DNA from 4 places in the Streptomyces sp. RKND-216 genome. Region 1 is predicted to be linked to each of the others. Evidence: riboswitches for the same ligand, from Rfam matches in the RefSeq annotation. Region 1 holds a riboswitch; each other region holds the start of a gene.
The links. Region 1 has a riboswitch for cobalamin ahead of E4198_RS22375 (cobalamin biosynthesis protein). Riboswitches for the same ligand answer to the same signal wherever they lie in the genome.

Region 1 (3,201 bases):
CCGGCCGGTCGCAGAAGCGGACCACCACGCCGGGCTCGGCGGCGAGGGCGTCCACGTCGGTGAAGTTCGACATCAGGGGGACCGGCAGCACGGCGACCCGCAGCACGTCCGCGCCGTGCGGCGGCGCCGTCGACGCCTCCCGCACGGTGCCGCGCAGCGAGAGGCGCAGCCCGTCCTCCTCGTCGATGCCCAGGCCGTGCCGGTGCGGGAGCACGCCCAGCGACGGGCGGCCGGTGAGCCGGTGCAGCATCTCCAGCCCCGGCTGCAGCAGCGCCACGTCGCCGCGGAACTTGTTGACCAGGTAGCCGCACACCAGCGCCTGGTCCTCGGGGGACAGCAGCGCGGTCGTGCCGAAGAACGAGGCGAAGACCCCGCCGCGGTCGATGTCGCCGACGACCACCACGGGGAGGTGCGCCGCCCGCGCCAGGCCCATGTTGACGATGTCGTTGCGCCGCAGGTTGATCTCGGCGGGGCTGCCCGCGCCTTCGCAGATCACGGCGTCGTGGGTGGCGCGCAGCTCCTCCAAGCACCCGGCGACCGTCTCCAGCAGCTTCCGCTGCCTGTCCTCGTGGTAGCTGCGGGCGCTCAGTTCGCCCTCCGGTTTGCCCATCAGGACGACCTGACTGGTGCGGTCGCCGCCCGGCTTGAGCAGCACCGGGTTCATCGCCGCGCTGGGCTCCACCCGGGCGGCGGCCGCCTGCATGGCCTGCGCCCGGCCGATCTCCGCGCCCTCCCGGGTGACGAAGGAGTTCAGCGACATGTTCTGTGCCTTGAACGGCGCGACCTTCAATCCCTTGCGGGCCAGCCAGCGGCAGACCCCGGCCGTGACCACGCTCTTCCCGGCGTCCGAGGTCGTCCCCGCGACCAGCAGACCGCCGCCCCGCCGCAATGCCTTCACCGCCGCCTTCCCTTCCGCGTGGCCACGACCCTCACGGCCGTCGTCGTCACCAGCGCCAGCACACCGACGCGGCGGGAGAGCCGCACCGCGCGCTCGACGTCCTCCGTACGGACCTGCCGGCCACCGGCGTTGAGCACCGGACGGTGCTCGACCCGCCCGGCGTACGCCAGCGTCCCGCCCAGCCGTACGCCCAGCGCCCCGGCGAACGCGGCTTCCACCGGGCCCGCGTTGGGGCTGGGGTGACGGGCGGCGTCCGCACGCCAGGCCCGCAGCGCGCCGTTCGGGTCGGACCCGGCGAGTGCGGCCAGCGTGGCCGTCAGCCGGGCGCCCGGCCAGCCCGCCAGGTCGTCCAGCCGCGCCGACGCCCAGCCGAAACGCAGCAGCCGGGGGGAGCGGTGGCCCAGCATCGCGTCCAGGGTGTTCACTGCGCGGAACGCCACCAGGCCCGGCACGCCGGCGACCGCTCCCCACACCAGCGCGCCCACCACGGCGTCGGAGGTGTTCTCCGCCACCGACTCGACGACCGCTCGCGCGACGCCGTCGGCGTCCAGCGCCTCCGGGTCCCGCCCGCACAGGTGCGGCAGCCGCCGCCGCGCCTCCGGAACGTCGCCCGCGGCGAGTGCGGCGCCGGTCGCCCGCGCCTCGCGGATCAGGGAGGTCCCGCCGAGCACCGTCCAGCCTGCGACCGCGGCCAGCACCACCGAGGGCAGCGGCGAACGCGCCCTCCCGGCGGCCGTGCTCAGGCCCGCCGCGGCGGCCGCCACGCCGCCGGCGCACACCGCGGCGCACAACGCCCCGGCGCCGCGGTGGTCACGCCACAGGGCGCGTTCGGCCCGGATCACCGCGCGGCCGAAGGCCGCCACGGGGTGTCCGCGCCGGGGGTCGCCCAGCGCGAGGTCGGCGAGGAAGCCGAGCGTCACCCCGTACGCGTACGCACGCGGGCGCGGCATCAGTCGACGGGCTGTGGAGCCTCGCAGGAACACGGCGAGGGGTGGGGTGGGGGAGCGGTGCAGCAGCCACGCATGGCGGAGTCCTCACTCAGGGTCCTCGCCCTGGCTCGACGTGTCCGGCGGCGAGAGTCTCCTGGCTCCCGGATCGGCGCCTCCCCGGCCTTCCAGCCCACCGACGGGCCGTGGCGTGTGGTGAGGGGCGCTCCCCGGTGACAGTGGCGGGACCGCGCCGGATTCGCACCGGCTTCCTCTTCTGCCGCCGTTCGGCTGTCGGAAGTCCATCACGGCCCCCCACGACCGTCAACTCGCCCCCGGCCTGCGGCGAAGCAGTGTGACCACCCCCGGGCCGCGCCGTGGCGTCCCGCCCGGCGCGCCTCGGGTACGCGCGAGGGGTGGGTACGGCCCGCAGGCCGTACCCACCCCTCGGTGTGCGGGGGTTCAGGCGCCGATCAGGTAGATGCCGTACACCACGGCGGCCGCGCAGACCGCGTAGCAGAGGTACGCGCCGGTGCGGGCCGGCACGGAGGCGCTGCTGCCGTCCTTGCGCGGCGCGGAGCCCATGATGCCCAGGGTGAACACGCCGACCAGCGCGACGGAAGCCAGCAGGCTGACGCCGAACACGTTGATCAGGGCGGACCAGTGGATGTCCATGGTGAGTGCTTCGCTTCCTTCGGGTGGGGCGCGTCAGGCGCCGGAGACGGAGGCCTTGGTGCGGGCGTGCTCGGACTCCTCGTCCGGCGCGCCGTGCTGCTCGGGGACCGCGCCGGCCGGTGGCGGGGCGACGGCGCTCATCGCGGCGGCCACCACGCCCCCGTCCTCCGCGTCGGAGTGGGATTCCGGGGCGGAGTCCTCCGGCATGTCGTTGACGTTGGTGTGGTCGACCGGCTGCCGGCGCGAGGCCAGCCAGATGGCGCCGTTGACCAGCACGCCGAGGACGGCGACCAGGGTCACGCCGACGTTGCCGCGCTCGGCCAGCAGTGCCGCGCCGCCCGCGACCAGACCCGCCGCCGGGACGGTGATGCCCCAGGCGGCCAGCATCCGGCCCGCCGTGCCCCAGCGGACGATGCCGCCCTTGCGCCCCATCCCCGCGCCCATCACGGCGCCGGAGCAGGTGTGCGTGGTGGACAGCGAGAAGCCCAGGTGGGAGGAGGCCAGGATGGTGACCGCGGCGCTCGTCTGCGCCGAGAAGCCCTGCGGCGGGTGGATGTCGGTGAGGCCCTTGCCGAGAGTGCGGATGATCCGCCAGCCGCCGAGGTAGGTGCCCAGAGCGATGGCGACACCGGCCGAGACGACCACCCACATCGGCGGGCCCGCGTCCGGGGCCAGTGCACCGCCCGCGATCAGGGCGAGGGT
Region 2 (3,201 bases), 2.5 Mb from region 1:
ACCGGGCTGCGGGCCAACTGCTCCTCGGTCAGCCAGTCCTGATCGTGGCCGCCCGCGTCGATCAGGGCGCGGATCAGCTCGTCGCCGTCTCCGGATGCCAGGCCCGGGACCTCGGCGTCACCGAAGTCGTAGCCCTCGGCGCGCATCCGGCGCAGCAGCGCCACGGCGCTGGCGGGCGTGTCCAGGCCGACCGCGTTGCCGATCCGGGAGTGCTTCGTCGGGTACGCGGACAGCACCAGGGCGATCCGCTTGTCCGCGGGCGGCACGTGGCGCAGGCGGGCGTGCCGGAGGGCGATCCCCGCGACGCGGGCGGCCCGTTCACGGTCGGGCACGTAGGCGGGCAGGCCGTCCGGGTCGATCTCCTTGAAGGAGAACGGCACGGTGATCAGCCGCCCGTCGAACTCCGGGACGGCGATCTGGCCGGCCGCGTCGAGCGGGGACACGCCCTCGTCGTTCTCCTCCCACGCGGCACGCGAACCCGTCAGGCACAGCGCCTGGAGGATCGGCACGTCCAGCGAGGTGAGCGCGCCCGCGTCCCAGGACTCGTCGTCGCCGCCCGCCGACGCCTCGGCGGGGCGGGTGCCGCCCGCTGCCAGCACGGTGGTGACGATCGCGTCGGCCGCGCGCAGTGCGTCGATCAGCTCCGGCTCGGGAGCGCGCAGGGACGCCACGTACAGGGGCAGCGCGCGGGCGCCCGCCTCCTCCAGCGCAGCGCACAGCGCCTCCACGAAGGCGGTGTTGCCGCTCATGTGGTGCGCCCGGTAGTAGAGGACGGCGACCGTGGGGGCGCCGTCGGCGGGTGCGGGGGCCGAGCGGTCCAGCGGGCCCCAGGTCGGCGCGGCGGCGGGCGGCTCGAAGCCGTGTCCGGTGAGCAGCACCGTGTCGGACAGGAACCGCGCGAGCTGCTCGAGGTTGCCGGGGCCGCCGTGCGCGAGGTAGCGGTGCGCCTCGGCGGCGATCCCGACGGGCACCGTCGACGCCGCCATCAGCTGGGCGTCCGGGGCTTGTTCACCGGTCAGCACCGCCACCGGCCGGTCCCCGGCGAGCAGTGCGTCCAGCCCGTCCTCCCAGGCTCGCAGCCCACCCAGCAGTCGCACGACGACCAGGCCGGTGCCGTCCAGGAGCCCTGGCAGGTCGTCCAGGTCGAGGCGGGAGGGGTTGGCGAAGCGGTAGCGCACGGGACCGCCGGCCGCGCGGGCGCTGAGCAGGTCGGTGTCGGACGTCGACAGCAGCAGGACGGCGGGGGAGCCGGACGGGTCGGAGGAGTCGGCGGATTCGGGTGCGGATCCGGGGGAGTCTGCGGGCTGCGGGTCTCGTTCCGCGGGCGAAAGCGGCATGCGACGTGAAGCCTTCCTCGGGGTGTCCACGCCCCGGGCGGTGTCGGACGGCGGGAGTTCCTGGCTCGTCCGGTTCCTCTTCACCGGACTCACAGTGGCGGGACCGCGCCGGAATCGCACCGGGCTTCCTCCCCTGTCGCCGTCTACGGCGATGACGGGCATACGACCCGCCGGCCAGCATCGTAGGCGCAACGCGGGTGCTCCGGGCCGTGATCCGGGGCATACGGTCCGGGCGCCTTCCGTCTGTATGCTCGCCGCGATGCCGACGCCCCGTGGCCGCACCTCAGCGAGCCCTGCCCCCGTGACGGCCCCCGTCCGGGGCCGCGACGACGCCTGCCCGGGCGCGCTGCGGCTGCACGCCGCGGACGACGGCGCCCTGGCACGAGTACGGGTGCCCGGCGGTGCGCTCACCGCCGCGCAGGCACACCTGCTCGCCGACACGGCGGACCGCCTCGGCGACGGCGCCCTCCACCTCACCTCGCGTGGCAACGTCCAACTCCGCGGACTCGCCGCCGACTGCGGCGCCGAACTCGCCGCCCGGCTGCGGGAGGCGGGGCTGCTGCCCTCCACCACGCACGAACGGGTGCGCAACGTGGTGGCCACCCCGCTGTCCGGCCTGGACGCCCGCGGGCACGCCGACGTCCAGCCGTGGGTCCGGCAGTTGGACCGCCTGCTGTGCGCCGACCCGGGGGCCACCGGTCTTTCCGGTCGCTTCCTCTTCGCCTTCGACGACGGCCGCGGCGACGTCGCGGCTCTGGGCGCCGACGTGACGGTGACGGCGGCGACGCCCGCGCCGGGTGCCGACGGCACGGCGGACGGGCCCGGCACGGCCGTGGTCCGGGTCGGCATCTCCGGCGCGGAGGTCACCATCCCGGCGGCGGACGCCCCCGGCGTCGCGCTGCACGCCGCACAGACCTTCCTCACCCTCGGCACCGGCGCGTGGCGCGTTGCCGACGCCCCGCACACGGCTGCCGCCGTCACCGAGGCGCTGCGGCGCACCCGCGTCAAACGGCCGTCCCCCGAACCGAGCGCGGGCCCCGCCACCGGTGAGGGGTACGACACCGGCGCCCCACGCGTACGCGACGCCGCCGGGGCAGACCGCGCAGCCCCGGGCGCGCACGTCGAAGGGGCGGGGCCCGCACCCGGAGTGGTCGTGGCGCCCGGCGGCGTGCACGCCTCCCTGTGCGTGACCGCGCCGCTGGGAACCCTCACGTCCGCGCAGGCGCGCCTGCTCGCCGGCCTGGCGCTCACCCGGGGCACCGGCGCACTCCGCGTCACCCCCTGGCGCGGCGTCGTCGTGCCGGGGCTCGCGTCGGTGGCGGCGCCCTCCGCGCTCGCGGAGACCGGGGCGGGCGGCCTGGTCACCTCGGCCGCCTCGCCGTGGTTCGGCCTCGGTGCCTGCGCGGGACGCCCGGGCTGCGCGGCGTCGCTGTCCGACGTCCGCGCGGACGCCCTCGCCGCGGCCGCCGCCCATGACTCCCGGCCGCCGCTGCCGGTGTACCTGTCGGGCTGCACCCGCCGGTGCGGACGTCCGAAGGGCTTGCACGTGGACGCCGTCGCCACCGGCGACGGCCGCTACGAGGTGTCCGTGCCCGGCACGGACGACGCCGGGGAGTTCGCCGCCGCGCTCACCACCGCCGCGGCGGCACGCACCACCACCGCCGGCGGGTGACCGGATGAGCGGCGACCAGACGACCGGGACCACCGAGAGGGGCGGGGCCACCCCATGCACCGGACCGACGACCACCGTGACGCGGGCCACGCAGGCGCCTACGCGTACGAGAAGGACGGCGCCACCATCTACCGGCAGTCCTTCGCCACCATCCGTGCGGAGGCGGACCTCGACGGGCTTCCCCTGGACGTG
Region 3 (3,201 bases), 4.3 Mb from region 1:
GCTGTTCGGCGAAGTACTGCACCATGTCGTTGCGTTCGGCCTCGCCGTGCACCAGGACGTCCAGGCCCGCCTTCTCCTGGAAGGTGACGACCTCCTGGATCTCGGCCCGGACGCGGTCCTCGTAGCCGGCGGCGTCGAGGCGCCCGGCACGCAGGTCGGCGCGGGCGGCGCGCAGTGCGCCGGTCTGCGGGAAGGACCCGATGGTGGTGACGGGCAGCAGCGGCAGACCGAGCCGGGTGCGCTGGGCCGCCGCCCGGTCGGGATACGCGTGCGAGCGCCGGGAGTCGGCCTCGGTGACGGCCGCGGTGCGGTCCCGGACGGCCGGATCACGGGTGAGCGCCGAGCCGGCGCGGGAGGCCAGGTCGGCGCGGTTCGCCGCGAGTTCCGTGGCGATCGTGTCGGTGCCGTCGGCCAGGCCCCTGGCGAGCGTGAGTACCTCCGCGGTCTTCTGCCGCGCGAAGGCCAGCCAGCGCAGGATCTGCGGGTCGATGTCCCGTTCCGGAGCCGTGTCCAGGGGGACGTGCAGCAGGGAGCAGGAGGGGGCGACGTCGACCCGGTCCGCGAAGCCCAGGAGGGTCCCGAGGGTGGTCAGCGACTTCCCCAGGTCGTTCACCCAGATGTTGCGGCCGTCCACGACACCGGCGACCAGGCGCTTGCCGGGGAGCCCGCCCACTTCGGCGAGTGCGTCGAGGTTGCCGGCGCCGGCGCCGGTGAAGTCCAGGGCCAGGCCCTCGACGGGCGCGTTCGCGAGCACCGGCAGGGCCTCGCCGAGACGGTCGAAGTAGCTCGCGACGAGCAGCTGGGGACGGTCCGCGAGACCGCCGAGCTCACGGTAGGCGCGTGCGGCCGCGTTCAGCTCGGCCGGGGTGCGGTCCTGGACGAGCGCGGGCTCGTCCAGCTGCACCCACGCGGCACCGGCCGCCCGCAGGTCGGCCAGGACCTCCGCGTACACCGGCAGCAGCCGGTCGAGGAGGGTCAGCGGGTCGAAGTCCGCGGCGACGCCGGGGGCGGGCTTGGCCAGCAGCAGGTAGGTCACGGGGCCGACGAGGACCGGACGTGCGCTCAGGCCCAGGGCCAGCGCTTCCCTCAGCTCGGCGACCTGTTTGCCGGAGTCCGCGGCGAAGGCGGTGTCCGGGCCCAGCTCGGCGACCAGGTAGTGGTAGTTGGTGTCGAACCACTTGGTCATCTCCAGCGGCGCGACGTCCTGTGTGCCGCGCGCCATGGCGAAGTAGCCGTCGAGGGGATCGGCGGCGACGGCCTCACGGTGCCGCTCGGGGACGGCGCCGACCATGACGCTGGTGTCCAGCACGTGGTCGTAGAGAGAGAAGTCTCCCGTCGGCACCTCGTGGATGCCGGCTGCGGCCAGCTGCCGCCAGTTGGCGGCGCGCAGTTCGGCGGCCGTGCCACGGAGGGCGTCCGCGGTGACGCGGCCCTTCCAGTAGCCTTCGACGGCCTTCTTGAGTTCACGGTTCGGACCCTGGCGCGGGTAGCCGTACACGGTGGCCCGTGCTGCCGCGGCTGCGGACTTCGATGTCACGGAGTTCTCCTTCGCGAGACGTCCCTATGAGTCCCGGAGGGGACGAGGGTGCGAAGGTGACGGACCGGACGGAGACGACCCCGCGCGGCACGGCGCGGTCGTCCGCCTGGTATGTACGCCGACCCGCCCTCGAGGTCACCGGGATGTCCGTGCGCGGTTCGGCCGTGCACGGGCAGTGGCAGGTCTTCGGACTCGCGGGCGCGTCCCGTCAGGACACCTACAGGCCGTCGCTTCCCAGGTCCGTTGCCGGGCCCAGTGCGTGTGACGGCGGTCGTTCCCGCTCACCGCTGCGGGGCAGTCCCGGATTCCCACCGGGTTCCCTCTTGCGACGCGTCCCGCCTGGCGGACGGGGGCGAACCAGCTGCTCCTGCCGAGCCTACGCGCCCGCCGCGGGGACCGCCGATCACGTCCACGATGTGGAGGGTGACGTGGGACACGCGTCGGCGGGCAGGACCCGTGCCGCCCGAGCGCACGACGGCGCGACCCGCCGCCTTCCGTGTCGGGCCCGGGACCCCTCGTGACCCCTCGGCTACGCGACGACCTGCGGATTCCCAAAGGGTGGGAAGACGGTTGTCGGGCCGTGACACGTGTTGCAGGGTCTGGCGCATGTTCGACCCGGAAGACCTCGACGCGGACCTCTCCGTGACCGGCCACGTGGTGACCTCCCAGCGGGAGTACCCACGCGGCGAGGTCCGGGTGCGCGACGGACGCGTCCTGGCCGTGCGCGAGACGCCGAGCGACGCGCCCGCCGCCGAGCGCGTCGACGCGGGCGGGGCGTACGTCCTGCCGGGCGTCGTCGACCCGCACGTGCACTGCCTCAGCCATGCGGGGGAGGGTATCGAGGCCGCGACCCGCTCCGCGGCCGCGGGCGGCGTCACGACGCTGCTGGAGATGCCGTTCGACGAGGCCGGGCCGGTCTGGTCGGTGGACGCCTTCCGCGACAAGCGGGCGGCGGTGCTGCGCGAGGCGCACGTCGATGTCGGAATGTACGCGACCGTCGAGCCCGGCGGGCAGGGCATCGCCGAGATCCCGAAGCTCGCGGCCGAGGGCGCGGCCTGCTTCAAGCTGTCCACCTTCCAGACCGACCCCCGGCGCTTCCCCCGGACTCCGGACGGGGAGATGCTCGACGCGTTCGTCGAGATCGCCCGGACCGGACTCCGGGTCTGCGTCCACGCCGAGAACGACGAGATCGTGCAGCGGAACCTGGGGCGGCTGCGGGCGTCCGGCGCCTCGGGGCCGCTGCTGCACGGGGTCTCCCGGCCGCCGGTCGCCGAGACGGCCGCCGTGGCGGCCGTGCTCGAGTTCGCCCGGGCCTCCGGCGTGCACCTGCACTTCTGCCACGTCAGCACGCCGCACGCCGTCGACCTGGTGCAGTGGCACCGACGCACGGGCACCTCGGTCACCACCGAGGTCTGCCCGCACTATCTGACCCTGACCGAGCAGGACATGGTCCGCGGCGGCGCTCGGCTGAAGTACAACCCGCCGCTGCGCACCCCGGCGGAGACCGACGGGCTCTGGCACCGGCTCCGCAGCGGCGCGCTCGACATGGTGGCCTCGGACCACGCCCCGTGGCCGCTCGCCCTCAAACAGCGCGACCACGTCCTCGACAACGCCTCCGGCGGGCCGGGAGTGGAGACGCTGCTGCCGCTGGTGGCCGACGCGGC
Region 4 (3,201 bases), 3.4 Mb from region 1:
CACCGGTGGGCGCTGCTCGCCGGCTGGGCGGTCGGCATGGTGTACGGCACCATCGCGGCGTACAACGTGTCCAGCCCGAAGCAGGAACACTTCGGCGGCAGCACGGCGGAGATCCCGATGATCGGTGAGATCGGTTACATCGGCCTCACCGCCTTCGTGCTGAACGCCGTCGTCACGGTCGTCCTGACGGTGATTCTCCGGTCCGCCAAGGTCCCGGACGGGCGGGACGAGACCAAGCCGTCCGACTACCGCGCGGACGCCGGCGACCCGGGCGTGAAGGAGGAGTTGCCGGCCCCCACCGCCGCTCCCTGATCCGCGGAACCCACCCCGAGCACCCCGCCGACGGCACGACCGCCGGCGGGGTGCTGCATGCTGCCGGCGGGGTGCTGCATGCTGGGGGCATGGACGTGACGATCAGGGCGGCACGCGAGGCGGAGTACGGCGAGGTCGGAGACCTGACGGCCGACGCGTACCTGGAGGACGGGCTGCTCACCCACGGCGCGCGGGACCCGTACCTGGAGGTGCTGCGGAACGTACCGCACCGCGCCGGGCACGCGCAGGTCCTGGTCGCCGTGGACGCGGGCACCGGAGACCTGCTGGGCACCGTGACCTTCGTCGGGGACGGCGGGGAGTACGCGAACATCGCCCGGCCCGGCGAGGCCGAGTTCCGCATGCTGGCCGTGCACCGGAAGGGGCGGGGACGCGGCGTCGGCGAGGCGCTGGTGCGCGACTGCCTGGCGCGTGCGCGGGCACTCGGCCGGGAACGCGTGGTGCTCTCCACCGAGTCGAGGATGACGACCGCTCACCGCCTGTACGGGCGGCTGCGGTTCGTGCGCACCCCGGCCCGCGACTGGGAGCCGATCCCCGGTCTGCCCCTGTGGACCTTCGCGTTGGAGCTCGCCGACGACGAGGGCTGACGGGCACCGCAACCCTACCAGCGACACAAGATGTTGGGGTGCTCGCGCGGAGCACCCCAACATGTATGCTCGTCCTCGCTGTCGCCGCAGGGGAACCCGGTGCGAATCCGGGACTGTCCCGCAACGGTGTGCGGCGTGCCGTGCCCTGCCTCCACGCATCGACGGGTCCCGGAACGCCGCGAGTCCGAGCACCTGCCGACGGCGTCGTACACGTCCGGGCCCCGTGGGATGGGCCGGCGGACGCGAGGTGATGCCGGCCCGCAACGGGTCGCCGCCTGCGCCGCGCCACGCCTCCCCACCGGCCCCCGCCGAGCGAGGAGAGCACGTCACCGTGACCATCGCACCAGAGGCCGCAGCCGTCCCGGCGCCGTTCCCGGCGCCTTCCGGGCCGGACGCCGACAGCACGCTGCTGGAGCGGCTGTTGACGGAGCTGACCGCCGACCTGCCCGCGACCGACGCCGCCCGGATCGGCGCGGCGGTACGGCGCGGACGGCACCCCGGATCGACCCATGCGGACCTGCGGTCGCTGGCCGTCGAAGCGGCGGCCGGACTCATCGGCGACGAACCGGAGTACGGGCGCCTGGCGGCCCGGCTGCTGACCCGCGCCGTGCGCGAGGAGGCCGCCGGTCAGGGCGCGACCTCGTTCTCCGCCTCGGTCGCCGTCGGCCACCGCGAAGGTCTGATCGCGGACTCCACCGCCGCGTTCGTCACCGCGCACGCCGCACGCCTGGACGCCCTGGTCGACGCCGCCGTGGCGGACGGCGCCGACGACCGGTTCGGCTACTTCGGGCTGCGCACAGTCCACTCCCGCTACCTCCTGCGCCACCCCACGACCCGCCGGGTCGTGGAGACCCCGCAGCACTTCCTCCTGCGCGTCGCCTGCGGACTGGCGGCGGACGACAGCGCGCATGCCGTCGACGAGGTCGCCGAGCTGTACCGGCTGACCAGCTCGCTGTCCTACCTGCCGTCCTCCCCGACGCTCTTCAACTCCGGCACCAGGCACCCGCAGATGTCGTCGTGCTACCTGCTGGACTCGCCGCTGGACGAACTGGACTCGATCTACGAGCGCTACCACCAGGTCGCCCGGCTCTCCAAGCACGCCGGGGGCATCGGCCTGTCCTGGTCCCGCGTCCGCGCCCGCGGCTCGCTCATCCGCGGCACGAACGGTCATTCCAACGGCATCGTGCCGTTCCTGCGCACGCTGGACGCCTCGGTCGCCGCGGTGAACCAGGGCGGCCGGCGCAAGGGCGCCGCCTGCGTCTACCTGGAGACCTGGCACGCCGACCTGGAGGAGTTCCTGGAGCTGCGGGACAACACCGGCGAGGAGGCCCGCCGCACCCACAACCTCAACATCGCGCACTGGATCCCGGACGAGTTCATGCGCCGTGTCGAGGCCGACGCCGACTGGTCGCTGTTCTCCCCCTCCGATGTGCCCGAGCTGGTGGACCTGTGGGGCGACGACTTCGACGCCGCCTACCGTCGCGCCGAGGCGGACGGGAAGGCCGTGAAGTCCGTTCCGGCCCGGCAGCTGTACGCGCGGATGATGCGCACCCTCGCACAGACCGGCAACGGCTGGATGACCTTCAAGGACGCCGCCAACCGCACGGCCAACCAAACCGCAGAGCCCGGCCGTGTCGTCCACTCCTCCAACCTGTGCACCGAGATTCTGGAGGTGACCGACGACGACGAGACCGCCGTGTGCAACCTCGGTTCGGTCAACGTCGCCGCCCACCTCGGCGACGACGGCGGGATGGACTGGGAGCGCCTGGACGCCACCGTGCGCACCGCCGTGACCTTCCTGGACCGTGTGGTCGACGTCAACTACTACCCCACCGAGCAGGCCGGCGGCTCCAACGCACGCTGGCGCCCGGTCGGTCTGGGCCTGATGGGCCTTCAGGACGTCTTCTTCCGGCTAAGGCTGCCCTTCGACTCCCCCGCGGCGCAGCAGCTGTCCACCCGAATCTCGGAACGCATCATGCTCGCCGCCTACGAGGCATCGGCCGACCTCGCCGAGCGGCACGGCCCGCTCCCGGCCTGGGAATCGACGCGCACCGCGCGCGGCGTGCTCCACCCGGACCACTACCCGGAGGCCGAACAGACCTGGCCGGAGCGCTGGTCGGCGCTGCGGACCCGGATCGCCGCCACCGGCATGCGGAACTCGCTGCTGCTGGCCATCGCCCCGACGGCGACCATCGCCTCCATCGCCGGCGCTTACGAATGCATTGAGCCGCAGGTGTCCAACCTGTTCAAGCGCGAGACGCTGAGCGGGGAGTTCCTCCAGGTC

Region 2: another riboswitch for cobalamin. It lies ahead of cobN (cobaltochelatase subunit CobN); the one in region 1 lies ahead of E4198_RS22375 (cobalamin biosynthesis protein).
Region 3: another riboswitch for cobalamin. It lies ahead of metE (5-methyltetrahydropteroyltriglutamate--homocysteine S-methyltransferase); the one in region 1 lies ahead of E4198_RS22375 (cobalamin biosynthesis protein).
Region 4: another riboswitch for cobalamin. It lies ahead of E4198_RS07385 (ribonucleoside-diphosphate reductase subunit alpha); the one in region 1 lies ahead of E4198_RS22375 (cobalamin biosynthesis protein).

The regions. Positions count from the first base shown of each region.
Region 1 covers NZ_SSBQ01000002.1:5,099,531-5,102,731, forward strand. The annotation lists gene E4198_RS22370 (cobyric acid synthase) at 1-898, opposite strand, end outside; gene E4198_RS22375 (cobalamin biosynthesis protein) at 895-1,848, opposite strand; cobalamin riboswitch at 1,975-2,101, opposite strand; gene E4198_RS22380 (hypothetical protein) at 2,287-2,499, opposite strand; gene E4198_RS22385 (inorganic phosphate transporter) at 2,533-3,201, opposite strand, start outside.
Region 2 covers NZ_SSBQ01000002.1:2,644,420-2,647,620, forward strand. The annotation lists gene cobN (cobaltochelatase subunit CobN) at 1-1,337, opposite strand, end outside; cobalamin riboswitch at 1,371-1,525, opposite strand; gene cobG (precorrin-3B synthase) at 1,597-3,009, shown strand; gene E4198_RS11740 (precorrin-8X methylmutase) at 3,064-3,201, shown strand, end outside.
Region 3 covers NZ_SSBQ01000002.1:822,937-826,137, reverse strand. The annotation lists gene metE (5-methyltetrahydropteroyltriglutamate--homocysteine S-methyltransferase) at 1-1,537, opposite strand, end outside; cobalamin riboswitch at 1,718-1,862, opposite strand; gene E4198_RS03760 (dihydroorotase family protein) at 2,144-3,201, shown strand, end outside.
Region 4 covers NZ_SSBQ01000002.1:1,724,435-1,727,635, forward strand. The annotation lists gene E4198_RS07375 (sodium:solute symporter) at 1-312, shown strand, start outside; gene E4198_RS07380 (GNAT family N-acetyltransferase) at 402-917, shown strand; cobalamin riboswitch at 966-1,132, shown strand; gene E4198_RS07385 (ribonucleoside-diphosphate reductase subunit alpha) at 1,324-3,201, shown strand, end outside.